Regions from separate parts of the Kitasatospora sp. NPDC049285 genome, predicted to be linked through region 1. Evidence: riboswitches for the same ligand, from Rfam matches in the RefSeq annotation. Region 1 holds a riboswitch; each other region holds the start of a gene.
The links. A riboswitch is a leader RNA that binds a small molecule or an ion and turns the genes downstream of it on or off. The one in region 1 is predicted to bind cyclic di-AMP.
Positions count from the first base shown of each region.

Region 1 (7,174 bases):
CGCTCCCCGCTTCGAAGCCGTGCGCACCGCACGGGAGTTCGCCAGGACCACGCTGGACGGCTGGGGCCTGGGCGAACTCTTCGACGACGTCGCCCTGGTCGCCTCCGAACTCGTCACCAACGCACTGCGGCACGCGCTCGGCCAGAGCGAGCCGTCACGCGTCCCGGCGCAGGTCTCACCGCAGCTGGCCGTCGAGGCCCTGCCGATCCGGATCAGCCTGGTGCACCGCGCCCCGCAGGTGGTCTGCGCGGTCAGCGACCCCTCCAGCTCCGGGCCGATCGCCCGGGAGGCCGACTTCGTCGCCGAGTCCGGCCGCGGCCTGCACCTGGTGGACTCCTTCTCCCGCTCCTGGGGCTGGCACCCGCTGGCCGGCGCCGGCAAGGTGGTCTGGGCGCTCTTCGACGCCCGCCCGCAGCAGCCCGCGATGGAGCAGATCCTTCCCAGCCTCGGCCGCCACCGCCGCTCCGCCTGAACCCAGCCCTCCGCCGGAGGCCCACCCCACACAGCGAAAGGCCGCCGTGGAATCCCCACGACGGCCTGGCACAAACGGACTTGACGGATCGTCAGAGCGGCACTTCTCCCAGGTGGTCGAATTCGCCGTCCTTCACGCCGAGCAGCATCGCCTCGATCTCGCCGCGGGTGTAGACCAGCGCCGGCCCCTCCGGGAAGCGCGAGTTGCGCATCGCGACACCGCCACCCGGCAGCGCGGCGAACTCCACGCAGTTCCCCTTCGAGTTGCTGTACCGGCTCTTCTGCCAGACCACGCCATCAAGATCCGCGGCCGCCATGCCGTTGAACGCCTCACGCATCGATTTCTCCCCTGAATCCGGCGAATGCCTCACTTGACGTGATGATAGCTCGGCTGCACGTGCATCAGCATGGGATTGTGCCCGTGCATACGAACGTGCCGATGCCATCACCATCCCTTCACAGCAGGGCAATTGACGGCGCGTAAGCGGACATAGCGGCACGAAACCTCGTCGCCCACATGACGGTCCGCACACAGCCGTCTGCGCGGAGTTGATCATCGAGTGAGCGCCACACGCCTTACAGGCAGTCACAGCGCCCACTGTGATGACCGTCACTTTCTGGCGGAAAGCCGCCCACTGCCGGTATCCGGCTGCAGTCCTCCCTGGTCGATGTCCTACGATCTGGCGCATGAGCACCGCAGCCATCCCGGGCGCGCCACTGCCCGTCCGTACGCCAGGCTCCCGTGCGCGGGGGCGCCACCGCCGTCCCGAGCGCCCCGAGATCGTGGCCGGTTCGCCTGCCCTGGTCCTGGCCGTACCGGCCGTCGCCGGGCCGGACTCCCGCCCGGTCGTGGAGGAGTTGCTGTCCATCGTGCGCGGCGAGCAGCCGGGCATCACGGCGGCGGCGGGGTACCTGGACGGCGAGGACGCCCCGACGGTGGCCGGGCTGCTGGCCGAGGCCGCCGAGGCCGGGATGCCCGCGCCGATCGTGCTGCCGCTGGTCCCGGGCCCGCACGAGTTCCTGACGGAGCTGCACAAGCTCGCCGCCGAGACCGGCGCCGTGGTGCTGGACCCGCTGGGCCCGCACCCGCTGCTCGCCGAGGCCGTGCACGTCCGGCTGTCCGAGGCCGGGCTGGCCCGGGCCGACCGGGCGCGGCTGTTCGCGATCGCCACCGCGGCCGACGGCGTGGTGCTCACCACCACCGGCGGCGAGGAGGCCGCCGCCGCGGCCGGGATCACCGGTGTGCTGCTGGCCGCCCGGCTCGCCGTGCCCGTGGTGCCCGCCGCCCTGGACGTCCCCGGCTCGGTCGCCGCGGCCGTCGCCCACCTGCGGGCGACCGGCTCCGAGCGCCCGGCGCTGGCCCCGCTGGTGATCGGCCCCGAGGCCGACCCGGAGCTGCTGGCCACCGCCGCCGAGGAGACCGGCTGCCCGAGCGCCGCCCCGATCGGCGCCTACCCGACGGTCGGTCAGCTGATCGCCGCCACCTACCTGGCCGCGCTCCCCGAGCCGACCCAGGAGCAGCTCGACGCGGCCGAGGCCGCCGCCGCCGAGCCGCGCGCCACCCCGGGAGCACACGCGGCGCCGTGACGCCGCCCTTCAGCCGCGACGGGCAGGAGTAGCGAAACAGCGCGCTCCCGCCCGTCGCGCTTTCCCCTCTACCTCCCGCGCCAGGCGGCGGCGGGGTCAGCCGGCGACGCGGCCGGTTCTCGGGGCGGAGTCGGTGAACTTCAGCGTCGGCGGCGCGACCTGGCGCGGTGCGTCGGGCGCGGTGGTCGGGCTGGTGGCGGCGTTCCACGGGTTGGGCGCGAGGCCCGGGCCCGGCTTGGTCACCGACAGGGTCTGCGACTGGCCCGCCTTGCGGAACAGGATCCGCTTCGGCGCGGGCGCCTCCGGGTCCAGCCACAGTTCGGTGCCGCTGAACTCGCAGTCCAGCACCGCGATGTCGTCCGGCTTGCCGTCGTCGGTGGCCCGGAACGCCACGCCCGCCTTGCGGTACCCGATCAGCCGGCTGCGGCTGAGGGTCACCGTCTCGCCCGCCAGCTGGTGCTTGAGGGTGGCGACCGCGTAGTCGGACTGCCCGGCCGCGTCGATCAGCAGGCCGTCGAAGACCGTGCCCTTGTCCCGGCCGAGCGCGTGCACCGCGATGCCGCCGGCCGCGTTGCCGTACAGCACCGAGGCGCCGTAGTCGAAGTCGTTCAGGTACGCGCCGTGCTCGATGCCCCAGCCGCCGTTGTGGTACGCCGCGAACTGGCTGACGGTGTGGTGGTGTTCGGCGTTCAGCCAGACGAAGATGCCGTTCTCCAGGTTGTTGTGCGCCAGGCACCGTTCGAAGGTCCACACGCCCTCGCTGGTCTCCGGCCACTCGTACCCGGACGCCCCGGTCGCGCCCTGCACGCCCACCGCCACGCAGTCCCGGGCGAACGAGCCGGTGCCCGCGCCGAGGCTGAAGCCGGTCAGCCGGTAGCCGCGCGGGTTGGGTTCGAAGACGGTGCGGGAGGCGACGCAGCCCTCGTAGCCGATGTCGTCGGACGGGCCCTGCGGCGTGCGGGTGTCGATCGGGCCGTCCCACCAGTAGGCGTCCTCCCAGGTCTGGTGGGAGATGCAGCCGCGGAAGGTGATGCCGTGGCTGGCGTGCGGCACGAACGCGTGGCTGCCGGTGTCGCGGACCACCACGCCCTCCACCACGGTGCCGCGCGAGGCGTTCAGCAGCATGTGGAAGTGCAGCCCGTACCGGCCCAGCACCGGCTCGGTGACGGGCTGTCCGTTCCAACTGTCCTTGCCGGCCGAGCGCGGGCCCATCCAGCGGATCGCCGCGTGCCGGACGTCCGCCGGGCGGCTCGACGTGACGTGGACGTGCGCCCGGCCCTGCTCGGTGCCCTCGATCCGGACGTTGCGGGTCAGGTTGAGCACCTCCGCGCCGAGCGTGAGCCCGCCACCGAGCGCGACCCGCGGGTGGGCGTGCTGCAGCGGCGCGTCCAGGGTGACGGCGGCGCCGTCGATCGCCTTGACGGTGCACAGGTCGTAGGCGGTGGAGAAGTCGGCGGTGTCGGGCGGGGCGGTCGGGGTGACGGCGAGTTCGTCGCCGACCTGCCAGCCCTCCGGCGCGGCGGCCAGCCGGAGGGTGGCGTCGCCCGGCTTGAGGTCGGCGGCGGCCCGGACCCAGGCGGTGCGCGGCGCACCGTCCAGCCGCAGGTACCCCTGCCCGGTGACCCACAGGCCGGTGTCGGTGTCGACCACGGTCATCCCGCCGCCCTGGAAGCGGTGTTCGTCCACGGACGGGAAGCGCAGGGTGTGCACGGCCGCGCCGCTCGGGGCGAGCGCGAGCGAGCCGCGGACCTCCACGTTGCCGGCGCTGGCCAGGGTCACCGAGCGGTCCTTGGCGAAGACCAGCGAACCGCCGGTGTCCACCAGCAGCGAGCCGACCTGCACGTCGGTGTCGAGCAGCACCCGGTCGGTGATCCGCACCGCGCTCTTCGGGCCCGGCAGCTGCCCGCCCCAGCCCTTGGCGTCCGACCACTTGCGGCCGCCCTCGTCCACCGGCGGCGCCGGCGGCAGCGGCGCCGGGCTGGACGGCGGCGGCGCGGCCGGGCTGCTGTTGCTCATGGCACCGTGCTGATGGTCGCTCATGCTCGGCAGCGCGACGGGCGTCTGGACCACACCTCCGGCCAGCGACCCGCGCAGCGCCACTCCCCCGCCGACCGCGGCCACCGTCCCCGCCGCCAGCCACCCCAGTAACCGCCGCCGCCCCACCACCGGCCGCCGATGCCGCCCGCCGTCCTGCTGCCGCTCCACCGCCGCCGCCCTTCCGGGGCCCGCTACCCCGACTCAACTCGAGGGCAGCATAGGCAGAGGAGGTGTCGAAGCCACGCATCTCGGCATCCGAGTAAGCATCCTGACGTAGCGTCAGGCACGTGCGTTCGAGAACGCATCGGGAGCGAGCCGGAATTCCGGAAAGGCCTTGCGATCAGAGGGAGATTATCCACCAAACATCGGCAAAACCATCCAAAACGTCCGCCGATCCACTCGCACCGAACACTCACCAAAGCCACCATAAGGCATGGATCAGAACGTAAGGTGACAAACGGGACACAAGATCGGCCGACCCCTGACGCGAAAACAGATTCCGGACCACCCATCGGAGTTCGCCGGAAATTCCTTGATCGCCATTCCGAAAGAAAGTGACCCCCCTCACAGCCATTTGCGAATTGCTCTTGACTCCGCTTAATCTCCTGCCCACGTTCGTGGTCACACGGACCCAGTTCGCCCGGAACGCCGAGTCCTGCCGCCGGGTGCGCTGGCATTGCGATACGCACCACGGCAGGGGCGGGGGAACCAGGTAAGTCGCCCGGGAGTGGTCGAAGGCCGCTCCGGGGCTTGGGGTGAAGCCGTGCACGCCGTCAGGTGTGCGCGGCCGGGCAACTCCAGCCCGAATCCGACAGCTCACCTCGCAGGCGTGGGAGAGGAACGCTTCTTCATGCTGCCCATCAGCGCCAAGCGCGCCCGCCGCCTGATCGCGACCACCGGCGTCGTCGGCATCGGCCTCACCGTTCCCTGCCTGGCCTCCGGCTCCGCCTCGGCCGCCTCGGTGTCGACCTGGGACAAGGTCGCGCAGTGCGAGTCCAGCGGCGACTGGTCGATCAACACCGGTAACGGCTTCTACGGCGGCCTCCAGTTCACCAACAGCACCTGGGCCGCCTTCGGCGGCACGGCGTACGCCTCGCGCGCCGACCTGGCCACCAAGGACCAGCAGATCGCCACCGCCGAGAAGGTGCTGGCCGTGCAGGGCCCCGGCGCCTGGCCGGTCTGCTCGATCCAGGCGGGTCTGACCAAGGGCGGCTCCGCCCCGCAGGTCGACACCTCGGCCGGCCAGAGCGCGGCCAAGACCCAGCAGCCCAAGGCCCAGCAGCAGGCCCCGGCCGCCGCCCCGCAGGCGAAGGCCGAGACCAAGCCGGCCCAGCAGCCGCAGCAGCCGGCCGCCCAGCCGCAGCAGAGCACCCAGGCCGCCGAGACCTACACCGTGGTCGCGGGCGACTGGCTGTCCACCATCGCGCAGAGCCACCACGTGGACGGCGGCTGGCAGAAGCTGTACGACCTGAACCGCTCCCTCCTGACCGAGGGTCCGGACATGATCTACCCGGGTCAGCAGCTCTCGCTGGGCAACGTCGCGACCGCCTCCGCCCCGGCCGAGCAGTCCACCAAGTCGTCGTGGAACGGCTCGCACGACTCCTGGAACAACGGCTCCTCGCACCAGGGCACCGGCAAGAACACCACCCAGAGCACCGGCTCCACCGCCGCCGCCAAGAGCAGCACCGCCAAGGCGAGCACCTCGACCATCGCGGCGAGCACCACCAAGTCCGCCACCACCACCGCCTCCGCGGTGACCGGTTCCAAGGCCGCCGCGGTGAACTTCGCGCTGTCCAAGGTCGGCCAGGCGTACGTCTACGGCGGTACCGGCAACGGCGGTTGGGACTGCTCGGGCCTGACCCAGGCGGCCTTCCGCCAGGCCGGCATCAGCCTGCCGCGGGTGGCCGCCGACCAGGCGGACTACTCGACCCGGGTGTCGCTGGACAACCTGCAGCCGGGCGACCTGCTGTTCTGGTCCAGCAACGGCGCCAACTCGGGCGTGTACCACGTGGCGATGTACGTCGGCGGCGGCAAGTACGTCGAGGCGGCCAACCCGAGCGCCGGTGTGCGCACGGAGACCATCGCCAACTGGGCGCCGGACTTCGCCGGCCGGGTCTGACCCGTCCGCCCACCCAGTGCCTGACGCGGGCCCGGCCCGCGCCTGATGCACCGCTGCCCTCGGGGACCCTGGTCGGCTCCGGGGGCAGCGGCCTATGCTCGGCCGGACGGACCTGTCCCGAGCGTTCAGGAGCGACCCGATGGCCAAGGTGACGATCTCGCTCGACGCGGACCTCGCGCTCGAGGTGATGATGCGGGTCGGCACGACCAGTCCGCAGGACGCGGTGGAGCTGGTGGTGCGCGACTACCTCTCGACCGGCAGGCGCACCGAGGCGATCACCGGCAACGACCGGGAGAACGAGCGGTTCACCGGTCCCGCGCCGCAGGCCGACCAGGGCTGACGCTCCGTCAGGGAACACGCACCTTTTACACAATCTCCGGCACCGTCAAGGAACTTACCGTCTAGTAAGTTTACTGCCGAGTACCTACCCTTGGCGGACCCCCACCACCCAAGGGAGTCCGCTCATGGCACATCCCCTCGCCCGTGCCGGGCGCACTGAACACCTGATCGACCGCGTGCCGGTCCGGACCGTCCGCTCCGGCGGGCGGGTGGTCGAGGCGCACAGCCCCCACCTGGTCGCGCCGCCGGAGACCGGCAGCCTCGCCGACCTGCCCTTCCGCAACGCGCAGGAGGACCCGGCGGCCCGGGTCGCCAGCAGGCGCCGGGCCGACGGCGGTTGGGAGCACCTGACGGCCCGTCAGTTCGCCGACCAGGTGGCGACCACCGCGCGCGGACTGGTCGCGGCCGGGGTGCGGCCCGGCGACCGGGTCGCACTGATGTCGCGCACCCGGTACGAGTGGATGCTGCTGGACTTCGCGGCCTGGTCGGCCGGCGCCTCGGTGGTGCCGGTGTACCCGACCTCCTCGGTCGAGCAGGCGGAGTGGATCGTCCGGGACTCCGGCGCGGTGCTGGCGGTCGCGGAGGACGCCGAGACCGCGGAGGTGCTGACCGTCGCGATCG
Region 1 covers NZ_JBFAQR010000021.1:11,102-18,275, forward strand. The annotation lists gene AB0K51_RS16005 (ATP-binding protein) at 1-472, shown strand, start outside; gene AB0K51_RS16010 (DUF397 domain-containing protein) at 564-809, opposite strand; gene AB0K51_RS16015 (hypothetical protein) at 1,159-2,058, shown strand; gene AB0K51_RS16020 (hypothetical protein) at 2,155-4,263, opposite strand; cyclic di-AMP (ydaO/yuaA leader) riboswitch at 4,770-4,940, shown strand; gene AB0K51_RS16025 (transglycosylase family protein) at 4,946-6,214, shown strand; gene AB0K51_RS16030 (hypothetical protein) at 6,354-6,554, shown strand; gene AB0K51_RS16035 (AMP-dependent synthetase/ligase) at 6,679-7,174, shown strand, end outside.

Region 2 (7,174 bases), on a different contig from region 1:
CGCTGATCGGCACCCCGCGCGGACGGCGCACCCGCCGCTCGTGGACGGCGGCGGCGGCGTTCGCGGCCTCGCTGGGCTTCCTGCTGACGGCGGGGATGAACGGGGCCTTCGAGTTCCTGAAGTTCCAGTCCGAGCGCGGCATCGAGATCGAGTCGCTGGGCGCGCTGCCGCTGCACTTCGCCAAGCTGGCCGGCGCCTGGCACGGCACGGTGACGATGAACTACGGCTCGGTGGAGTTCCTCGGGCCGTGGGTGCCAGTGGTCTCCAAGGTGATGGTGGCGCTGACCGTCGCCGGTTTCGGCTGGCTGCTGGTGTGGCGGCTGCGGGCGGCCCGCTGGACCACCGCGACCACCTACGACGCGGCGCTCTGCGCGCTGCTGATCTTCACCGTGACCAGCCGGGTGATCAGCCCGCAGTACATGATCTGGATCATCGGCCTGGCCGCCGTCTGCCTGACCGCGCGCGGCACCAGCCAGCGCCCGGCGGCCGTGATGGTGCTGGTCACCACGGTGCTGACCACGCTGGAGTTCCCGGTGATGTTCGGCGCGGTCAACCGCAGCGAGCTGCTGGGCGTGCTGGTGCTGACCGCCCGCAACCTGCTGCTGCTGGCCACCACCATCGTGTCGGCGCGCGGCCTGTGGCGCTCCACCCGCCGCCCGGAGGCCGTCACCACCGTGGTCCTGCCCGCCGACCAGGTCGCCCCGCACTACCCGGTCCGCCCGGGCATCGCCTACGAGCAGGACCTGCTGGACGACCTGACCCCGGCCGACCGCACCTGACGGTCCGTCGGGAGCCGGCACGACCCCCGACTGGAACTTTCTGAAACCTCTTGCAGCAACTGCCGTGCGCTGCCACCATCACCGGGTGATCGACTACGACATCCTGATCGTCGGCGGCGTCGGCGTGGACACCATCGTCCGGGTGGACCGGCTCGAGGTGCCCGCCGACCGCGACTCCGTCGGCGTGCCCCCGGTCGTCGACTACCCGGCGCACACCGGGAACGGCGTCGCACTCGGCTGCCACGCGCTGGGTCTGCGCACCAAGTTCGCCGACTTCCTCGGCGCCGACCCGCAGGGCGAGCTGATCCTCGCCGAGTACGCCCGCCGGGGGCTGGACTTCAGCCACCTCCCGGCCCCGGCCGGCACCCCGCGCAGCGTCAACCTGGTCGACCGGGACGGCCTGCGGTTCTCCTTCTACGACGGCCGCCACCCCGCGGACGCCCGGCTGCCGCGGGAGTTCTGGCTGCCGCTGCTGGAGCGCACCCGGCACGTCCACCTGTCGATCACCAACGTCAACCGGGAGATGTACCCGGAGATCCACCGCCTGGGCCGCAGCAGCTCCACCGACCTGCACACCTGGGACGGACAGCAGGAGCACCACCGGGCCTACGCCTTCGGCTCGGACCTGGTCTTCCTCTCCGCGGCGGCCGTCGGCGGCCGCCCGGAGGCGGTGATGCGCACGGTCCTGGCGCAGGGCCGGGCCGAGCTGGTGGTGGCCACGGCCGGTGCGGCGGGCAGCTTCCTGCTCACCCGGGAGGACGAACTGCCGCGCCACTTCCCGGCCCTGGACCCGGGGGCGCCGATCGTGGACAGCAACGGCGCGGGCGACGCCTTCGTCTCCGGCTTCCTCAGCCGGCACCTGGCCGGCCGCCCGGTCGAGGAGTGCATGCGGGCCGGCGCGCTGGCCGGGGCCTTCGCCTGCACCACGGCGGGCACCCACACGGCCTTCCTGGACGCCGCGGGCCTCCAGGCGGCGCTCAACTCCGCAGCTTCGCCGTCTCGCTGATCCACCGCTTGGTGAACTCCTCCACGCCGACGCCGAGTTCGGTGCGCATCGCACGGTCCAGCTGCCCGGCGCCGAGCGCGCCGACCGACCGGTAGAACGCCACCAGCCGGTCCTGGCCCCACTGACGGGCAATCAGGTCGCAGGCCAGCCAGGAGAGTTCGTAGGCCTGGCCGATCCCGGCGGCGCCGGCGGTGAAGGCCTCGTCGGCGGGCAGCGCGGTGGGCAGCCGACCGGCGGTGACCTCCTTGGCGAGTTCGGGGGCGATCTGCCGGGCGGTGCGGCCGGTGCCGCGGTAGCCGGTGTAGTCGGCGACGCCCTCGGAGAGCCACAGCGGAGTCCACGGCTTGGTGTCGGCCCGGGTGGCGACGTGGGTGGCCTCATGGGTGACCACCACCCGGCGGCCGAGGTCGCTGAGCTGCCGGTACGCCTCCGGGTTGACCAGGATCCGGTCGGCCGGGGTGTGCGCCGGGGCGCCGCTGACCGCCAGGGTGACCGCGGCTATGCCCTGGTAGCTGTCCGCGGCGACGTCCATCCGCCGGGCGAACTGCTGCTCGGTGAGCGGGAGTTCGAGCAGCAGCCGGCCGGGCTTCCAGTCGCCCCAGACGGCAGCCACGGCGGGCACCGCCTGGTCGGCGAGCTCGGCCAGCGCGCCCAGCTCGGCGGTCTCGCCGAGCCCGAGCACCAGGCTGCGCCGCCCGGACACCGCGCGCACCGCGCCGAGGTCCCAGGGCGCCACCGCTCCGGTCGGGGTCTCCCGGACCACCTGCCAGCCGTCCTCGGCGCGGGTCAGCTCCAGTTGCCGCTCCAGCAGCGCCGGGTAGTCGTCGACACCGTCCAGCCGGTAGCCGAGCTCCGCGGCGACGGTGATCCGGTCGGCGCCCGCCGGCGGCTCGGTGAACGAGCCGAGCTTCAGGGTGTACTCGGCGAAGCGCAGCTCGGCGGTGCGCTCCAGCAGGTCCCGGTCGGACTCCTCGGCCTCGGGGGCGCCGAGCGCCAGCAGCCGGGCGGCGTCGCCCTGCCGGACGGCGAGCGCCCGCAGCGCGAGCAGCCGCTCGACGTCGCCGCGGGTGTCGGGCGCGGCGGGCGCTGCCAGCGGCGCCCGGCGGGGCGGGGCGACCGCCCGGGGCAGCGAGAGCTGGACCGCCCCGGCGGCGGCCAGCAGCAGGGCGGCGCGACGGGACAGCGGAGCACCGACCTGCCGCCCGGACACCCGGGGCAGGTCGGTGACCAGGGGCTCGTCCGGGCTCAGACCCGCACCACCGAGCTGACCGGCATCGCGTTGACGCTCTCGTAGCGGACCCGGGCCCCGGGGTACGGGGCGTGCACGACGACACCGCCGCCGGCGTACATGCCGACGTGGTGCATGTCCTTGTAGAAGATCACCAGGTCTCCGGGCCGGGCTTCGGCGAGGCTCACCCGCCGGCCGGCCGAGGCCTGCTCCTGCGAGGTGCGCGGCAGGGTCACTCCGGCCTGCCGCCACGACCAGTACATCAGACCGGAGCAGTCGAACGTGCGCGGGCCGGTCGATCCGTACACGTAGGGGGAGCCGATCTTGGCGATCGCGGCGGCCAGCGCGACCGCGGCGCGGTCCGAGGAGGGCGGCTGGTCGCCGAGGTCGACCCGGTCGGCGCCGCGGGTGGCGCGCTGCTCGGCCTCCCGGGCGTCGTCGGTGATCAGCCGGGCGCGCTCGGTGGCGCCGAGGCCGTTCAGCAGGTGCTGGGCCCGGCCGAGCCGCGCCTTGACGTCCTCCTTGGCGGCGGCCAGCGACTGCCGGACGTTCTCCAGCTCGGCGAGCTTGGCGGTCGCCTCCTGGCGGCGCTGGTCGAGCCGGCGCTGCCGGTCGGCGACCTCCCGCAGGGTGTCGTTCTGCCGGGAGGTGGCCTGGTCGAGCGAGCGGGCGCCGTCCAGGTAGCCGGCCGGGTCGCGGTCGAGCATCAGCCGCAGGGTGGGGTCGACGCCCTGCGCGCGGTACTGGGCGGCGGCGACCGCGGCCAGGTTGCCGGTCAGCCGGTTGAGCTCGTCCTGCCCGGCGGCCACCTGGTCCTGCAGCGAGGCCGCCTCGGCCTGCAGCTTCCGCTGCTGCTCCTGGGCGGCGTTGAACTTCTCGGAGGCCTGCTCGGCCTCGTCGTACAGCTGGTCGACCTGCGCCTTGACCTCCTTGCGGCCCAGCGGCTCGGCCGGGCTGAGCGGCGCCGCGCCGGCGGCGGCGACCGTGACGCCGAGCGCGCCCGCGGCGGCGGCGGTGAGCGCCAGGGCGCGGGCCAACCGCTGGACGCCCGGCAGTGGGGGGCGACGGTGCACCGACATGCGCGAGGACTCCGTTCCTGCGGCCGCCTCCGCCGCCGCCCGGCGGGGCGGCCGTCCGCTCGGGGGCTCGGGGGCAGAGGTTAGCGAGTCGGATCGATCCAGTCCAAACCCTGACACCTTCGAATATTTGACCGCGAATCGGACATCGGGACGACGAAGGCCCGACACCCCAGGTCGGGGGTGTCGGGCCGTTCGCGCTGACCCTGGGTCAGACCCGCACGATGGTGTTGATCGGCATCGCGGTGGCCGACTCGTAGCGGACCTGCGCACCGGTGTGCGGGGCGTGCAGGACCTGCCCGTTGCCCACGTACATGCCGACGTGGTGCATGTCGCCGTAGTAGATGATCAGGTCGCCCGGCTGGGCCTTGGAGATGTCCGACCCGATCCGGGTGCCGGCGCCGGCCTGGGCCTGCGAGGTGCGCGGGATCGAGACGCCGGCCTGCGCGTAGGCCCACTGCATCAGGCCGGAGCAGTCGAAGGTGGTCGGACCGGCCGCGCCGTAGGAGTACCAGCTGCCGAGCTTGGACGTGGCGGCGGCGAGCGCGGCCCCGGCGTAGCCGGAGGTGGCCTTCACGGCGCCGAGGTCCGGGCGGGACTCGTCGCGGGAGGCGCGCTGGGCGGTGTCGGCCTGGGCGCGGGAGTCCGCGGCGGCCTTCGCCTCGGCGGCGGCCAGCTCGTCGCGCTCCTTCTGGGTGAGCGAGTTGAGCAGGTCGGTGGCCTTGGCCAGCTTCGCCTGGATGTCCTCCTTGTCGGCCTTCAGGGCCTTGGCGGTGACGTCCAGTTCGGTGAGCTTGCGCTGGGCCTCGTCGCGCTGCTGGTCGAGCGCGGCCTGCTCGGTCTTGAAGGACTTCAGCAGCCCGGCCTGGGTGGAGCCGACCTGGTCCAGCGCGCCGGCCTGCCCGAGGAAGGCGTCCGGGCTGCTGGAGAGCATCAGCTGCATGGTCTGCGAGACGCCGCCGGTGCGGTACTGCTCGGCGGCGATGCCGGCCAGGCTGTCCTGAACGGTGGTCACCCGGTCCTGCTGGCGCGCCACCTGGTCCTGCAGCTGGCCGACCTGCTTCTGCAGGTCCTGCTGCTTGACCACCGCGGCGTTGTACGCCTCGGTCTTCACCTCGGCCTGCTCGTTGAGCTGGTCGACCTGCTGCTTGACCTGGTCCTTGGTCGGCGCCGGGCCGGCGTGCGCACCGCCCTGGGTGGAGAGCGCCACGGCGGTGGCGGCGGCGGCAGTGAGAATCGAGACCCGGGCACGGCCTGCGGGCTTGGGACGACGATGGGACGCCACGAAGGCGGACTCCTTCTTCCTCACACACCGCCTACCGGGTGAGCTGACGGGTTCGGGCCGGAAGAAGCCCTACGGTGCCTCACCGGCCGCTGCTACGGCCGACCTGACACCGATTCACCCCGGGGGAACGTGGTTCCCCGGCTCCGTTCGACAGCACCCCCGCAGGGGCATCCCCGTCGGCAGGCCTCGTGGTGACGGCCCGCCCGCTGTGTCACGGACTCGGCGGCGACCTCCGCCGTCGCCCCCCATGGGCGATCGACATTGCGGTGGTCGAGGCATGACCCTAGTAACCGATCCGTGATCCGTTCAAATCCTTGTCAGAAGAAAATCTGATTCTGCGTCGAATTCGATTACGAATCTGACCGACCGTGATCAGCCTGTAACGTAGAGCTTATTGATTTTCACCATATGGTCGAGAAATGACACGCCCGGACGTGTCGCGGATCACAGGGAGATCTCGACCCGTCCGGGCGTGTCACGGTGCGTCAGTTGTCGCCCTCTGTGGGCTTATGTCCGGTTCGTCGGATCGTCAGATCCGGCGGATGGTGTTGATCGGCAGGGTGTCGACCGCCATGGTCTTCACCACGTCGCCGGTGTGCGGCGCGTGCAGCACCAGGCCGTTGCCGATGTACATGCCGACGTGGTGCTGGTCGCCGTAGTAGATGACCAGGTCGCCGGGCTGGGCGTTGTGCCAGTCACGGCCGACGTTGACGCCCGCGGTGGCCTGCGACTGCGAGGTGCGCGGGATCGAGACGCCGGCCTGCGCGTAGGCCCACTGCATCAGGCCGGAGCAGTCGAAGCTGCTCGGACCGGTCGCGCCCCAGACGTACGGCGCGCCCTGCTTGCCGAGCGCGGCCTTCACCGCGACCGCGGCGTAGCCGCTGGCCGGCGGGAGGCTGGAGATGTCGACCCGGGAGGCGCTGCGGGAGGCGGAGCCGCCGGTGCCCTCCAGGATCGAGGCGCGGTCCGCGGCGCTGAGCTTGCTGAGCAGCTTCTGCGCCTGCTGGAGCTTGTCCTGGACGTCCGCCTTGGCGTCGTTCAACGCCTTGGTCTGGCTGTCCAGTTCGGCCAGCACCTGGGCGGCTTCCTGCTTCTGCTGGTCCAGCCGGCGCTGCTGGTCCTTCAGCGACTTCAGGGTCTCCGCCTGGGTGCTGGCGGCCTGGTCGAAGGAGGACGCCTGCGCGAGGTAGGTGTCCGGGTTGGCGGAGAGCATCAGCTGCATCGACGGGTCCACCCCGCCCTGGCGGTACTGGTCGCCCGCCACCGCGGCCAGCCCGGAGGCCAGTTCGGTCATCTGCTCCTGGCTGCGGGCCACCTGGTCCTGCAGCTGGTCGGCCTGCTTGCGCAGCTGGTCGGAGCGCTCCTTGGCACCGTTGAACTTCTCGGCCGCCTGCTCCTGCTCCTCGAGCAGCTTGTCGACCTGCGCCTTGACCTCGTCCTTGCTCGGCGACGCGGGCGCGGCGTGCGCGCTCACCTGGGCCGACAGGGCGACCGCGGTCGCGGCGGCAGCGGTGAGCACGGAGACCCGTGCGCGGCTCGGCTGCTTGGGACGGCGGTGGGAGGCCAAGGGAGGTGCTCCTTCTTCCTGCTGGACTCACCCCTAGGAGTGATAGTCCGGAATATAGGTTTGACGCCAGACCCTAGTGAAGTCCAAGCCTTCGCGTCCACTCCCAGGTGCCCGCGAACCGGCCTCCCCGGACGCTTTCACCACACCGACACACTCCGGCAACCTCGCGGGGCCGCCTGATCGGCCGTCAGCCGAGGTCAGGTCCGGGACAACCGGTTGAGCAGCAGCGTCGA
Region 2 covers NZ_JBFAQR010000002.1:197,945-205,118, reverse strand. The annotation lists gene AB0K51_RS02705 (glycosyltransferase 87 family protein) at 1-779, shown strand, start outside; gene AB0K51_RS02700 (PfkB family carbohydrate kinase) at 865-1,785, shown strand; gene AB0K51_RS02695 (hypothetical protein) at 1,757-2,995, opposite strand; gene AB0K51_RS02690 (NlpC/P60 family protein) at 3,031-4,092, opposite strand; gene AB0K51_RS02685 (NlpC/P60 family protein) at 4,301-5,374, opposite strand; cyclic di-AMP (ydaO/yuaA leader) riboswitch at 5,389-5,537, opposite strand; gene AB0K51_RS02680 (NlpC/P60 family protein) at 5,904-6,941, opposite strand; gene AB0K51_RS02675 (NYN domain-containing protein) at 7,139-7,174, opposite strand, start outside.
Region 2: linked by a shared signal. The riboswitch ahead of AB0K51_RS02685 (NlpC/P60 family protein) and the one ahead of AB0K51_RS16025 (transglycosylase family protein) in region 1 are both predicted to bind cyclic di-AMP.

Region 3 (7,174 bases), on a different contig from region 1:
GCCGAGCCGCGGTTTCCGCCGACTTCGACAGCTCTGCCGTACGCCCTGGGCGAATTGATACCGAACAGATGCCGTCGCGGGTGCATGACCCGTCAAGTCATTGTGCCGGGGCGGACGCCCCGACCGGAACGCCCCGCGACGGGGCGTACGTCACGTACGCGCCGTCGCGGGGCGGTGGATCACTCGCCGTACGAGGTCTTCCGGGTCGAGATGATCTGGTCGATCAGGCCGTACTCCAGCGCTTCCTCGGCGGTGAGGATCTTGTCGCGCTCGATGTCGTCGCGGACCTGGGTCACGTCCTTGTTGGAGTGCTTGGCCAGCATCTCCTCCAGCTGCGCGCGCATCCGGAAGATCTCGTTGGCCTGGATCTCCAGGTCGGACACCTGGCCGCGGCCGGTCTCGGTGTACGGCTGGTGGATCAGGATGCGGGCGTTCGGCAGCGCCATCCGCTTGCCGGGGGAGCCCGCCGCCAGGATCACCGCGGCGGCCGAGGCGGCCTGGCCCATGCAGACGGTCTGGATGTCCGGCTTCACGAACTGCATGGTGTCGTAGATCGCGGTCAGCGCGGTGAACGAGCCGCCCGGGGAGTTGATGTAGACCGAGATGTCGCGGTCCGGGTCCATCGACTCCAGGCAGATCAGCTGCGCCATGATGTCGTTCGCGGAGACGTCGTCCACCTGCGAGCCGAGGAAGATGATGCGCTCCTCGAACAGCTTGGCGTACGGGTCGTACTCCCGGATGCCCTGCGAGGTGCGCTCGACGAACCGCGGGACGATGTAGCGGCCCTCGGCCCGCATGTCCTCCAGGCGGGCCTTGGCACCGGACAGGCTGGGGATGTTCATGTTCTCTGGTCCTCCGAAGCGTGCGGTCTGGGTTCCGATGCCGGTCAGCCGGCCAGGCCGGCGCCGGTGCCGCCGCCACCGGGGACGTCCGCGGCGCTGTGCATGATGTCGTCGATCAGGCCGTAGGCCTTGGCCTCCTCCGGCGTGAACCAGCGGTCACGGTCGGAGTCCGCGGTGATCTGCTCGAAGGACTGGCCACTGTGGTGGGCGATCAGCTCCGACATCCGCTTCTTGGTGCGCAGCAGCTGCTCGGCCTGGATCCGGATGTCGGTGGCCGAGCCGCCGAGGCCCGCGGAGGGCTGGTGCATCAGGATGTTGGCGTTCGGCAGCGAGAAGCGCTTGCCCTTCGCACCCGCGGTCAGCAGGAACTGACCCATCGAGGCGGCCATGCCCATCGCGATGGTGACCACGTCGTTCTTGATGTACTGCATGGTGTCGTAGATCGCCATGCCCGCCGAGATCGATCCACCCGGGGAGTTGATGTAGAGGTAGATGTCCTTCTCGGGGTCAGCCGCGAGCAGCAGCAGCTGGGCGGTGATCTTGTTGGCGATGTCGTCGTCGACCTGCTGGCCGAGGAAGATGATGCGCTCGTTGAGCAGCCGGTTGTAGACCTGGTCGCCCAGGCCGCCGAGCACGTCGCCGGCGGCGGCGTGCGGCGCCATCAGTCCAGGCATCTGCATCTGCGGGAACGTCACTTAGCCACCTGCTCAGTCGATCTGCTTTGGGTGTCGCTGTCTATGGACCCTAACGCCCGGGCCCGGCCGCTGAATCCCCCACGCAGAACTGTTCGCTGTGAGCGCAGGGTGAGCACGGGAACGCGAACGGGCCCGGGCACCGTGCGGTGCCCGGGCCCGTTCCCGGCTGACGCGGCGTCGGCTGACGCCCGCTAGTGCGGAGCTCAGGCCTCCGCGGACTCCTCGGCGGCGGCCTCGACGGTCTCGTCGGCGGCCTCGTCCTCGTCGTCCTCGAAGGAGACGGTCTCACCGTTGGTGTCGGTGACCTTGGCGGCCTCGACCACCAGGGCCAGCGCCTTGCCGCGGGCGACCTCGCCGACCAGGAGCTGCACCTGGCCGCCCTGGACGACCTGCTGCGCGAACTGGTCCGGGGTCAGGCCCGAGCCGGCGGCGCGGCGGATGAGGTGCTCGGTGAGCTCCTCCTGGTTGACGCCCAGCTCCTCGTTCTTGACGATCTGGTCCAGCACGAACTGGGTCTTGATGCCCTTCTTCGCCTGCTCCTCGGTCTCCGCGTCGTAGTCCTCGCGGGACTTGTCCTGGGAGGCCAGGTAGGTGTCGAGGGTCAGGCCCATCGGCTCCAGCTGGTGGTGCTCGAGGTTGTGCTTGCGGGTGCCGATCTCGTCCTGGAGGAGCTTCTCCGGGTAGTCCATCTCGACCCGGCCGAGCAGCTCGTCGAGGACCTTCTCCTGGGCCTGGGTGGCCTGGTCGAACTCCTTCATCCGCTCAAGGCGCTTGCGGGAGTCCCCGCGCAGCTCCTCCAGGGTGTCGAACTCGCTCGCCAGCTGCGCGAACTCGTCGTCCAGCTCCGGGAGTTCCTTCTCCTGGACGGCGGTCACGGTGACCGTGACCTCGGCGTCCTGGCCGGTCTGGCTGCCACCCTTGAGGGCGCTGGTGAAGGTCTTGGACTCACCGGCGGACAGGCCGATCACGGCCTCGTCGATGCCGTCCAGCAGACGACCGGAGCCGATCTCGTAGCTCACGCCGGTGGCGGTGCCGTCGTCCGGCACCTCACCGTCGACCTTGGCCTCCAGGTCGATCACCACGACGTCGCCCTCGGCGGCGGCGCGCTCGACGTCCTTGACCGAGGAGAAACGCTCGCGGAGCTGCTCCAGCGACTTCTCGATGTCCTCGTCGCTGACCTCGATCGGGTCGACGACGACGGCGATCTCGGTGAAGTCGGGCAGGGTGACCTCGGGGCGCACGTCGACCTCGGCGACGAACTTGAGGTCACCGCCGTCCGCCAGGTTCTCGACACCCTCGATGCCGGTGATGTCCGGCTGGCCCAGCACGTCGATCTGGCCCTCGTCGACGGCCTGCGTGTAGAAGCGCGGAAGCGCGTCGTTGACGGCCTCCTCCAGCACGGCGCCACGGCCGAACCGCTGGTCGATCACCTTGTTCGGGATCTTGCCCTTACGGAAGCCCGGTACGGTGACCTGCTGGTTGATCTTCTTGTACGCCGCGTCGAGGCTGGGCTTGAGCTCCTCGAAGGGCACCTCGACGGTGAGTCGAACCCGGGTCGGGTTCAGAGTCTCGACGGCGCTCTTCACGGTTAGGTCTCCTAGGGGCTTGCGGTCAGGGCGATAGGCGGTTGGGGCTGCATTGCTGTCCGTACTACCGCCAGCGGTCCATCCTACCGGTACCACGAAAGCGACTGTGCCCGGCACCGGCGGCGTTCCGGAAAAGCGGAAGACGACAACAGGGCCCCGCCCGCCGGACGAGACCCTGCCGCACACGGTCGGGGTGACCGGATTCGAACCGACGGCCTTCCGCTCCCAAAGCGGACGCGCTACCAACCTGCGCCACACCCCGTGGTGCCGAGCAGAAGAGTACACGTCGGCCCGCCCCCGACCGGAGCGAAATCCGCGAGCCGACGGCGGCAAAGCGGTGTGCATTCCGCGGCCCCGACCAGGTACGCTAGGCCAGTCCTCACCACCGCCACGGCGGTGCGGGTACGCCTACGCGGGTGTAGCTCAATGGTAGAGCCCCAGTCTTCCAAACTGGTCACGCGAGTTCGATTCTCGTCACCCGCTCCACAGCCCGACGGCCCCGACTGCACCCGCAGTTGGGGCCGTCTGCGTTTCCGCTCGGGCCGTCGGTGTTTCCGCCCGGCAGCCCGAAGGCCCCGCGCAACGCTGCGCGGGGCCTTCGACGGTTACTGCGGGGATCAGACGTTGACGCCGTGGGCGGCCAGGTAGGCGACCGGGTCGATGTCGGAGCCGTAGTCCGGGGTGGTGCGGATCTCGAAGTGCAGGTGCGGGCCGGTCACGTTGCCGGTGGCGCCGGACAGGCCGATCTGCTGACCCGCCGTCACGGACTGGCCGGCCGAGACGGAGATCGAGGAGAGGTGGGCGTACTGGGCGTACTTGCCGTCGGCCAGCTTGATGATGACCTGGTTGCCGTAGGCGCCACCGTTGCCGGCGGAGACCACGGTGCCCGCGGCGATCGCCTTGAGGCTGGTGCCGGTGGAGACCGGGAAGTCGATGCCGGTGTGGTAGCCGCTGGCCCAGTTGGAGCCCGCCACCTTGTAACCGGTGGTGACGCTGCCGGGGGCCGGCGCGACGTAGCCGGAGGAGGCCACCGAGGAGGTGGACGCCTTGGGGGCGGCCTGCACGGTCTTGGCGGTGGAGGTGGTCGACTTCGCCGCGGAGGTGGTCGACTTGGTGGAGCCGGACGCCTTGGCGGTGTCGTTGCTGGACGCCTTCGGGGCCTGCTCGGCCTTCGGGGCGGCCTGCTCGGTCTTCGGCGCGGCGGCGGTCTCCGCGGCCTTGCCGTTGACGGTGAGCTGCTGGCCCGGGTAGATCAGGTTCGGGTTGCCGCCGATGACCGAGCGGTTGTCCTGGTACAGCTTCTGCCAGCCGCCGTCCACCTTCTGGGCGGTGGCGATCTTCGACAGGGTGTCGCCGGAGACGACCTTGTAGTCGTGCGCGGCGGCGGCCGGAGCGGCCTGCGGCGCGGCGGCGGCGGTGTCGGCGACCGGGGTGGCGTCCACCGAGACCTGGGCCCACTGGCGGCCGTTGTCCTGGTGGTCGGTGGTGACGTGCGCGGAAGCGGCGGTCACCGGGAGGCCGACCGCGGCGCCGGCGACGCCGGTGGCGATGGCGATACGGACGAGGGTGGTCATACGCGGCTTGCGGTGCTTGCCCTTGACGGACATGAGCATTCCTCTCCGACGCCTACGAGGTGAGCTGTCGGGTTCGGGCGAGAGTTGCCCGGCCGCAAGCGCGGCTTCACCCCGAGCCGGGGCCCGTGTTCCGGGTCCGGCGACTTACCTGTGGTTCCCCCGCTCCTGCCGTGACTGGGTATCTGGTCGGCACCGGACGGCGGCAGGACTAGGCGTTCCGCTCGGTGGCCCACCCGGACCATTGCCGGGCTGCTGAGGAAGCAAAACCCACGGGTCAGGAGGCTGGCAAGCGCCGAAAAGCCCCGTTCCCAAGATCGGGAAGGGGCTGACGGATCGACAGGTCACGCTCTGCCGAGCGGCCTGCTGCGGTCCGCGCACGGGATCATGACGGTGTGCCTACGAACCCTCTACGCGGGGCGATTTCGGGCACCCTCCGCAGTGCGGTGCGGACGCGGAGTGACGGAACGGGTGACCCTGGTCACCCGCGGGCAGGCCGGTGCGACGGCGCGGGGCGCCTCCCCGTCCGTCGCGGTGTTCCCCCCGGGAGCCGACGGTGCGTCAACCCGCGATCGAGGAGATGGCTTTGGCGACCGAGTTGAGGAACTGCTGGATCGGACCGGCCGCGGTCGACTGGCTCAGCATGAAGCCGAACAGCGCGGCGACGATGAAGTGCCCGCTCTTCAGCTGCTTGTTGCGGATGAAGATGGCGCAGACGATGCCGAACAGGACCAGCGCGGAGACGGAGAAGGCCACCCGGACTCACTTCCTCGGTTCATGGCGGGGACTCGTGTCGGAACCGGAGATGGCTCCAGGCGGAAACCGGCCCCAACCCCCCGTGTCCCCACCAGCCCATCCGGACTCAGTGTGGTCGTTCGTGCGGACTGCGTAAAGGACTTGCCCACAAGCCCGGCGCCGCAACCCGCGCGATGAGACTGATTTTCGCCGACCGTGACCATAGCGGACCGGCCTTGACGGACCGTCGGCGGGCGGCGGACTGCGGGGGCTCTCCCGGCAAACCGGCAGGCAGACCCGCAGGTGATCCATTCCCCGGGTGCCGCAGGAGAATTGGCCGAAGATCAACGTCCCGGGTTGACACTCCGTGGACAGCCCGCGAGCGCCTCCCGCACGGTGCGCCGACCGGCGCGGGCGGGAGTCAGCGACGCCAGACCAGCAGCACGGCGCGGTCGTCGTTGACGTGCTTGGCGACGGTGTCGATGAGCCGGACCGCGGCGCCGGAGCGCCCGGCCACCGGGGCGGTGGCCACCAGCCGGTCCGCCTCGCCCATCAGCCGGTCCATGCCCTCGGCGAGGTCGCGGCCGGGGATCTCCACCATGCCGTCGGTGCACATCAGCAGCAGGTCACCGGGGCCGAGGGTGCCGCGCACCCCTTCGAACTTGGCGCCGTCGTACACCCCGAGCAGCGGGCCCTCGGCCTGCTTGACCTCCCAGTGGCCGGCGCCGGCGAGGCGGTGCATGCCGGGCAGGTGGCCGGCCGACAGCAGCTCGTACTCGCCGGTGTCCAGGTCGAGCACCAGGTGGACGGCGGTGGCGAAGCCCTCCTCCCAGTCCTGGCGGAGCAGGTAGCCGTTGGCGGCGGGCAGGAAGTCGTGGGCGGGCAGCGAGCCGAGCAGGCCGCCGAAGGCGCCGGACAGCAGCAGGGCCCGGCTGCCGGCGTCCATGCCCTTGCCGGAGACGTCGGCGAGCACCGCCTCCAGCACCCGGCCGCCGGGGCCGGTGCGGGCGGCCACCATGAAGTCGCCGGAGAAGGACTGGCCGCCGGCCGGGCGCAGCGCCATGTCGGCGTGCCAGCCCTCCGGGAGCCGGGGGACGCGGCCCTGCACCCGGATCCGCTCGCGCAGGTCGAAGAGCATGGTGGAGCCGCCGCGCCACGGCACGCCGACCCGGCGGCGGAACTGGGCGACCAGCAGCCCGGCGACGCCGACCGCGCCGACCACCAGGGCCGCGCCGGGGGTGACCCCGTAGATGTAGGCGTCGGGGTTGTCGGCCGCGGTCCGCTCCCCGGTGTGCACCAGGGACTCGGTGATCAGCCCGCCGGCCGCGACCGCGTACAGCAGCACCAGGGTGCCGGGGCGCAGCAGCAGGGCGCCGGCCAGGATCGGCAGCACCAGGGCGGTGGGCGGGCACCAGTTGGGGATCCAGACGTTCAGCATGACCAGCAGCGGGACGGCCAGCGCGAGCAGCGCGAAGGCCCACCAGTCGGCGCCGTCGCCGCGGAAGTAGTCCACCCCGGTTCGGCGCAGCCTGCGTCGGGCCCGGTACAGCGCCGCGCGCCACCGGGCCGTCACGGGCTCGCGGGCCGCCTTGGCGGCCGGGCGGCCCGTCGCACTCGTCCGCGTGCTGTCGGCCATGGGGTCCGACCTTATCCACCGGCGGTGCGCGCGTCGACGGGGTGGGCGGCCCGGGCGCGCCGGGCCGCGCGCCGCGGGCGGGTTTCGGCCGCCGGGCGGCCGGGGTGCG
Region 3 covers NZ_JBFAQR010000010.1:98,740-105,913, forward strand. The annotation lists gene AB0K51_RS10110 (ATP-dependent Clp protease proteolytic subunit) at 180-842, opposite strand; gene AB0K51_RS10115 (ATP-dependent Clp protease proteolytic subunit) at 887-1,522, opposite strand; gene tig (trigger factor) at 1,741-3,123, opposite strand; tRNA gene AB0K51_RS10125 (tRNA-Pro) at 3,312-3,385, opposite strand; tRNA gene AB0K51_RS10130 (tRNA-Gly) at 3,536-3,609, shown strand; gene AB0K51_RS10135 (peptidoglycan DD-metalloendopeptidase family protein) at 3,741-4,730, opposite strand; cyclic di-AMP (ydaO/yuaA leader) riboswitch at 4,732-4,888, opposite strand; gene AB0K51_RS10140 (hypothetical protein) at 5,256-5,450, opposite strand; gene AB0K51_RS10145 (PP2C family protein-serine/threonine phosphatase) at 5,851-7,065, opposite strand.
Region 3: linked by a shared signal. The riboswitch ahead of AB0K51_RS10135 (peptidoglycan DD-metalloendopeptidase family protein) and the one ahead of AB0K51_RS16025 (transglycosylase family protein) in region 1 are both predicted to bind cyclic di-AMP.

Region 4 (7,174 bases), on a different contig from region 1:
CACGGGAACATCACGAACTGGTGCAGCACCGCCTTCCACCCCGCGGCGTCGCCGAGCCGCGCGGTGATCGCGCCCCACACGCCCTCCCGACGGACCGTCACCGGCCGCGGCGCGGGCAGCTCCAGCCCGAGCAGGCTGCCGACCCGGTACCGCTCCCCGGCGCCCAGCCCGCGGGCCGCCACCAGCAGCAGCGCCAGCACCGGCAGCCCCAGCATGGTGACCGCCGTCCCGATCCCCAGGCAGAACAGCGTCACCACCACCGTGAACCCGAGGATCGCCATCGGCAGTCCGGTCAACGTGTACCCGAACTCGCGGAACGTGAAGGAGGAGAACGGCGCCCGCCAGAACCCCGGCCGCGATTCAACGGCCGGCTTGCGCGAGACGCTCGGAGCGGAGACCGGGTGCGAGGCGGTGGACATCAGCGGGCCCTTCGGATCGGGTGACTGGCTACTCCTCCAAGGTGCCGCAGCGGGCTGCCCGGTCGGAATGACGCCTGCTGCCGGATCCGAGGTGGGGTTAACCCCCCTGCCTGCGCTGCAGCTCCTGCCACTCCGGGGCGAGGAGGGAGTACTGGAGGGCGTCGTGCCAGGTGCCGGAGCGGTGGGTGTCGTGGCGGAGGCGGCCCTCGTAGTGGAAGGCGGCGCGGGTGAGGACACGTTGGGCGGGGGTGTTGGCGGGGTGGGTGCGGGCGGTGAGGCGGTGCAGGGCGAGGTGGTCGAAGGCGAGGGTGCAGAGCAGCGCGGTGGTCTCGGCGGCGTAGCCGTGGCCCCAGGTGTCGGGGCGCAGGGCGACGCCGAGTTGGGCCGCGTGGTCGCCTTCGCGGGTGAGCGCGGCCTGGCCGATCACCTCGCCGGAGAGGTGCTCGACGGCGAGGCGGTAGTGCTCGCGGGGCTCGCGTTCGGCCTCGTCGAGGTAGAGCTCCAGCTGGTCGGCGCAGCCCTCGAAGTCCTGGGCTTCGAAGGCCAGGTGGCGGACGACTCGCGGGTCGCCGTGCACGGCCTGCAGCGCGGCGACCTCCTCCGGGGTGTGCCGGTACTCGCGGAGGGTGAGCCGGGGCCCGGTCAGCCGGACGGTTTCCATGGCGCCCGACCCTACCCGGCGGTGGGGTGGGGACCGGTTAACGTACCTGGGTGGATGACGACGACCTGCAGCTGCTGCCCCGTACCCGGACCGCCGACCTGCTCGACTGGGCGGCGGGCGAGGGCCTGCCGCCGGTGGACGAGGGGGCGGTGCGGGCCGTCCTGACGCTGTTGGAGCTCGGTGGGGCCCGGCTGCACGACGGGTTCCCGGAGCTGTCCTCACCGATGGTGGAGCAGCTGCTGTACGAGCGCCTGCACCTGTACGTCCAGCCGGACGGCGACCCGTTGGCGTACGGCGCGGCGGTGCGGCTGCTGATCGACCGTCAGCGTACGGCGCGGCGGCTGAACGCCAAGCGGTGGGAGCGGCTGCACGAGGAGGCCGACTGGCAGGGCGAGCTGCTGGCGGGGCTGCTGCGGCGCTCGGACCTGGTGACCTGGCCGCGGCTGTACGCGTTGCTGCTGCGGGCGGACGGGGTGCCGGAGTGGGACCTGGACGCGGTGCGGGTGTGGCTGGACGGCTTCCGGGAGTTCACGCAGGAGGAGCGGCAGGCGGCGTTCGAGCAGGTGCCGGGCCTGGAGCCGGGCGACGCGTGGAGCCCGGAGCGGATCCGGGTGGTGGGGATGGCCACCGACGGGGCGCGGCGGCTGCTGGAGCAGGGCCTGATGCACCGCTCGTACCGCAACCTGGCCGAGCTGACCGCCCGCGGGCTCCCGATGCCGGCCGAACTCGCCGGTGACTTCGAGGGGTTCGAGGCGGCGGTGGCCGAGGCCGCGATCGACCTGTGCGGCGAGTGGACCGTCCCGGGCCTGGCCCGCCTGCTGCTGGAGGAGTACCCGGACCTGGCGCCGGAGGACTACGTGCCGGGTCCGGCCCAGCGGGAGGCGTTCGCGGACCTGGCGCCGGAGGAGTACCTCCCGGGCCAGGCCGAGCGGGACGGGCTCCCGGGCCTGGACCCGGAGGGATAGCCGGTCAGGCGGCGGTGCCTACGGCTGGAGGCCGTGGGCGGTGAGCCACGGGAGCGGGTCGATCGGGGCGCCCGCGGCGGGGCGGACCTCCAGGTGGAGGTGGGGTCCGGTGACGTTGCCGGTGGCACCGACCGCGCCGAGGACGGTGCCGGCGGTGACCTGGCCGGACGGGGTGGCGATCTGCGACAGGTGGCAGTACCAGATCTCGGTGCCGTCGGGCAGGGTCTGGATGACGCGGTAGCCGTAGGCGCCGGACCAGCCGGCCGAGGTGACGGTGCCGGCGGCGACGGCGGCGACGGGGGTGCCGGTGCGGGCGGTGAAGTCGAGGCCGGTGTGCAGCAGCGCCCAGTGGTCGCCGGACTGCGCGAAGTGTGCGGTGAGCTGGTAGTCGGCGAGCGGGAGGGCGTAGGCGTCGCGGTGCGTCCCGGCCTGCTGGGCGGCCCGCTTGGCCTCGGCCTCCTGGGCGGCGGCGACCCGGGCGCTCTCGTCGGCCGCGGTGCGCTGGCCGTCGGCCTGCTGCTGGATGCGGGCGGCGAGGGCGAGCCCGGGGTCGGCGGCCAGCAGGCCGTCCGACGCCTCGTCAGCGGCGGTCACGGCGGGTGCGGCGGGTGCCGGGGCGGCGGCCTGCGCGGGGGCGGCGGCGAGTCCGGTGGCGCCGAGCGCGGCGGTCATCGCGGCGGCGCCGAACAGCGGGGCTGCTCCGGCGCGGGACTGGCGGGGCAGGCGGTGCCGGACGGCGTCCTGCTCGGCCGGGTGGTCGAGCAGCCGGGTGCCGGTGCTCTCGGTGTAGGTCGACGCCACGGGGGCGTGCTCCTTCCTTCCCTGTCGCCGACCGGGTTAGCTGACGGGTTCGGAGGTGGAAGGTCTCCTACGGTCGGGCCCGAGGGCCGTTCCGATTCACCCCGGTGGAAGGTGGTTCCCCGGCTCCTGGGCGGCCCGGTGAAGGGCGTGCCCGGTTGGATTAGGCGTGGCGCACGGTGCCGCTTGGTTACGGCGTTGCCGACCGCGCTGCGTTATCAAACGTTAATCCTATGGACCCCATGATTCCAAGCTCCTACCGAGGGGCTGTGAAACTTTCCTGACGACCTATGGGTGATTTGTGACGGTTTACCAGAAGCCCCCACCGCCGGCATGACGGACCGTGACGGCGGAGTTGAGTATCCGTGCTCACGACCCGGGCCGACCGCGCCCCGACCCTGGTGCCATGACCGCACCGATGCCCCACCGGACCACCGCGGCGTTCTACCTCCAGGCCGCCGCCTCCTTCGTCCTCGCCACCGTCGCGCTCGTCGTCGGGATCGCCTACCTGCCGGTGAACGCCTGGATGCGCGCGTTCCTCGCCGTCGGACTGCTCTTCGAGATCACCTCCGCGTTCACGTTGGCCAAGGTGATCCGCGACCGCCAGGACGAGGGGGCGCTCACCAGCCGGGTCGACCAGGCCCGCCTGGAGAAGCTGATCGCCGAACACGACCCCTTCAAGGTGGACGGCATCTGACCGCACCCGCCGACCGCCGTTCCGGCGGGCCTCCAGGCCTCCGCCACCTCCAGGACTTGACGGCTAAGGCTATTAGCCTTAGCTTTATGGCTATCGGCAGTCAGCCGAACCCCGGAGAGCCCGGACCAGCCAGGAGGCCCGCCATGAACAGCACCCTCGGCACCACCCAGTACCTCGACGTCACCGGCGGCACCCTCGCCTACGACGACACCCCGGGCGACGGCGTCCCGGTGGTCCTGCTCCCCGGCATGCTCGACTCCCGCCGGGTCTACCGGTTCCTCGCCCCGCTGCTGAGCGCGGCCGGCCACCGGGTGGTCACCATGGACCTCCGCGGCATGGGCGAGACCTCCACCGGCTTCGCCGACTACAGCCCGGCCGCGATCGCCGACGACCTGGTCGCCCTGCTCGCCCACCTGGACCTGCGCGGCGCCGTGCTGGTCGGCAGCTCGTACACCGGTGCCACCGTGGTGCGCGCCGCCACGCTCGCCCCGGAGCGCACCGGCGGCGTGGTGCTGATCGACGCCTTCGTCGAGAACCTGCCGCTGAACGCCTTCCAGAAGGCTCTGTTCGGGGTCGCCGGGCCGGTCATCGGCGCCTTCCCCGGCATCTGGAGCCCGATGCAGAAGTTCTACTACCCGAAGGGCGCCCGCCCGGCGGACTTCGACGACTACCGGGCCTCGCTCGGCGCGATGCTGCGCGAGCCGGCCCGCAAGGCCGCGGTGGCCGGGTACCTGCACGGCAACTCCGCGCCGATCGGCTGGTGCGCGGAGGTCACCGCCCCCGGGCTGGTGCTGATGGGCGCCAAGGACCCCGACTTCCCGAAGCCGGAGGTGCTGGCCGACCGGCAGGCCGCGGCGCTGAAGGGCCGCAAGGTGATGATCGAGGACGCCGGCCACTACCCGATGGCCTCGCACCCGCAGCTCGTCGCCGACGCCCTGCTCGCCTTCCTCGGGAAGATCGCCTGATGCCCCGCGCCGGACTCTCCACCGCCGCCGTGGTGGACCACGCCCTCGACCTGATCGATGCTCAGGGCGCCGAGGCGCTCACCCTGGCCGCGGTCGCCGCCAAGGCCGGGGTGGCCACCCCCTCGCTGTACAAGCACGTCTCGGGCGGTCTCGCCGAACTGCGCCGGCTGGTCGCGGTGCGGACCACCGACGACCTGACCGAGCGGCTGGCGGCGGCCGTGCTCGGCCGCTCCCGGGAGGCGGCGGTGGCCGCGCTGCTCACCGCGTACGCCGGGTACGCCGACGAGTTCCCGCGGCGGTACGCGGCGCTGCCCCAGGCGCCGGACCCGGACCCGGAGTTGAGCGCGGCGGGCGGACGGCTGGTGGAGGTGCTGTTCGCGGTGCTGCGCGGGTACGGGCTGGCGGGGTCGGAGGCGGTGCACGCCGCCCGGACGCTGCGGGCGACCGCCCACGGGTACGCCTCGTTGGCCACGGCGGGGGCGTTCCAGCTCGCCGAGGGCCGGGACGTGACGCTGGAGCGCCTGACGGAGGTGCTGGTGGCGGGCCTGGCGCACTGGCCGTCGTGACCTCCCGGCGACTCGCGCGTTCTACCCGGTATGAAGAAGCGCAGCATGCTCGCCTTTGCCTCGCTGGCCGTCGGCGTGGTCGCCTCCCTTGCCGCCCCCAGCGCGCACGCCGCCCCGCACCCGGTCGGCACCGGTCCGCTGACCGACGCGGTCACGGCGCCCGACCTGCCGCTCTCGCCGGACTACCCGGAGTCGGTGGCGCAGGGGCTGACAGGGCAGGCGCCGTCGCTCTGAGCACCTCCGGGACGAGCGGCGCAATCGCCGCATTCCCGCGCGAATCCCCGAACTCGGTGCCGGTTCGAGACCTTCTCGTCATCCTCCGCGCGTAACACTGTCTGTCGGTCGGGAAGTCATACCGATGAAGACCGCCTTCACGGTCGTGACCGACAGCACGGAGGACAGCGCACATGCCGCAGGCGACCCAGCACACCGAGCCGGCCACCGGACTGATCCCCACGCCCCGGACCGCCCTGGACGACGCTCCGCCCGCCTGGGCGGGAACGACCCGGCCGAAGAGCCTCGGGGCGGTGCTGCAGCGGGGTTTCTCGGTGGCGCGCGGGGTGTTCTCGCTGCGCCCGGTCGCCGCGCGGCCGCAGCCGGGGTACGGCGAGGTCGACGGGCAGTGACACGGCGTCGGCCCGTGTGGTGAACCGCCTGGTCGGCCGGTGCGTCCATAGGATGGTCGGCACTGGCACGACGAGCGGAAGGGCCGGCGCTTCGGATGGACCAGAGCTCGCCGCGGCCTGCCAGTCGCACCGAGTTGCGGTGCCTGCGGCTGCTGCTGCGCGCGTCGAGCGCGGCGGACCTGCTGGGGACGCTGCTGGCCGAGGGCCCGGCGTGGATCACCGGTGAGGGTTCGGCGCTCTACCTGCTGGACGACGGGATGCTGCGGCTGACCGCTTCGCACGGGCTGCCGGACTGGGTGCACCAGAAGTACGGGGTGGTCGATCCGGCGTCCGAGCTGCCGGCCGCGCTGGCGCTGCGCACCCGGGAGCCGGTGCTGCTGTCGCCGCGGCAGACCAGTGCCGACTATCCGAACGCGGCGGCGGGGCTGGGCACCGAGCTGGTGGCGCTGGCGGTGCTGCCGCTGGTGGTGGACGGCGACCCGGTGGGGTCGCTGGCGTTGGCGCTGGCGCACCGCGGGGCGGTGCCGCAGCGGGACCTCGACCTGTTGGAGACGCTGGCGGAGGCGTGCGCGCACCGCTTGGCGCACCTGCTCGACCACGTGCACGCGGCGCAGCCCGCGCCGGGCGGGGCGCGGGCCGAAGCGCCGTCGGGCGACGCGCAGTTGCTCGCCCTGGCCGTGCACGCGGCCGGCGCGGGCGCGTTCGAGCGGGACCTGGTGACCGGCGAGACGGTCTGGGACGAGCAGGCGTACCGGGTGGTGGGCCTGGAGCCGCCGGGTCCGGGCGGGCCGATGCCGGACCTGGCGCGGGTGGTGCACCCCGAGGACCTGCCGGACGTGCAGGCGGGCCTGGCGGAGGCGCTGGCCACCGGCGGCGGGTACCGGCTGCGGTACCGGGTGGTGCGGCCGGACGGGTCGGTGGGGCTGGTGGACGAGGCCGGCGAGGTGATGCTGGACGTGCACCGGCGGCCGGTGCGGATGGCCGGGCTGGTGACGGTCCGTCCGTGGCGTCCGGACCTGGCGGAGCCGAACCCGGCGGCGGGTGCGCGGACGGCGCTGCTGCTGGCGCTGACCAGGGCGCTGTCGCGGGCGGTGACGGTGCGCGAGGTGACCACGGCGCTGACCGACGTGGCGCGGCCGGCGCTGGGCGCGGCGAGCGTGGTGCTGGACCTGGTGGACGAGGGGCGGCTGCTGCCGGTGTCGCCGACGGTGTTCGGCGGTCCGCACCGGGCGGAGCTGAACCGGCTGCACGAGCTGGCCGGCGGGGTGATGGAGAGTGCGTTGGCGCGGGCGAAGCCGCTGTTCAGCGAGCCGGGCGGCGGGGCGCGGCCCGCGGGGGCGCCGGCGGCCTGGACGGTGCTGCCGCTGGTCGCGTCGGGCCGGCAGGTGGGGTCGTGCCTGATCACCTTCGCCACCGAGCGGTCCTTCGGGCGCGAGGACCGCACCATGTACTCGGCGTTCGCGGGCATCCTGGCGCA
Region 4 covers NZ_JBFAQR010000049.1:34,757-41,930, reverse strand. The annotation lists gene AB0K51_RS25955 (sensor domain-containing protein) at 1-419, opposite strand, end outside; gene AB0K51_RS25950 (GNAT family protein) at 517-1,080, opposite strand; gene AB0K51_RS25945 (hypothetical protein) at 1,131-2,045, shown strand; gene AB0K51_RS25940 (M23 family metallopeptidase) at 2,064-2,846, opposite strand; cyclic di-AMP (ydaO/yuaA leader) riboswitch at 2,857-3,023, opposite strand; gene AB0K51_RS25935 (YiaA/YiaB family inner membrane protein) at 3,250-3,540, shown strand; gene AB0K51_RS25930 (alpha/beta hydrolase) at 3,684-4,505, shown strand; gene AB0K51_RS25925 (TetR-like C-terminal domain-containing protein) at 4,505-5,071, shown strand; gene AB0K51_RS25920 (hypothetical protein) at 5,102-5,305, shown strand; gene AB0K51_RS25915 (hypothetical protein) at 5,479-5,697, shown strand; gene AB0K51_RS25910 (SpoIIE family protein phosphatase) at 5,793-7,174, shown strand, end outside.
Region 4: linked by a shared signal. The riboswitch ahead of AB0K51_RS25940 (M23 family metallopeptidase) and the one ahead of AB0K51_RS16025 (transglycosylase family protein) in region 1 are both predicted to bind cyclic di-AMP.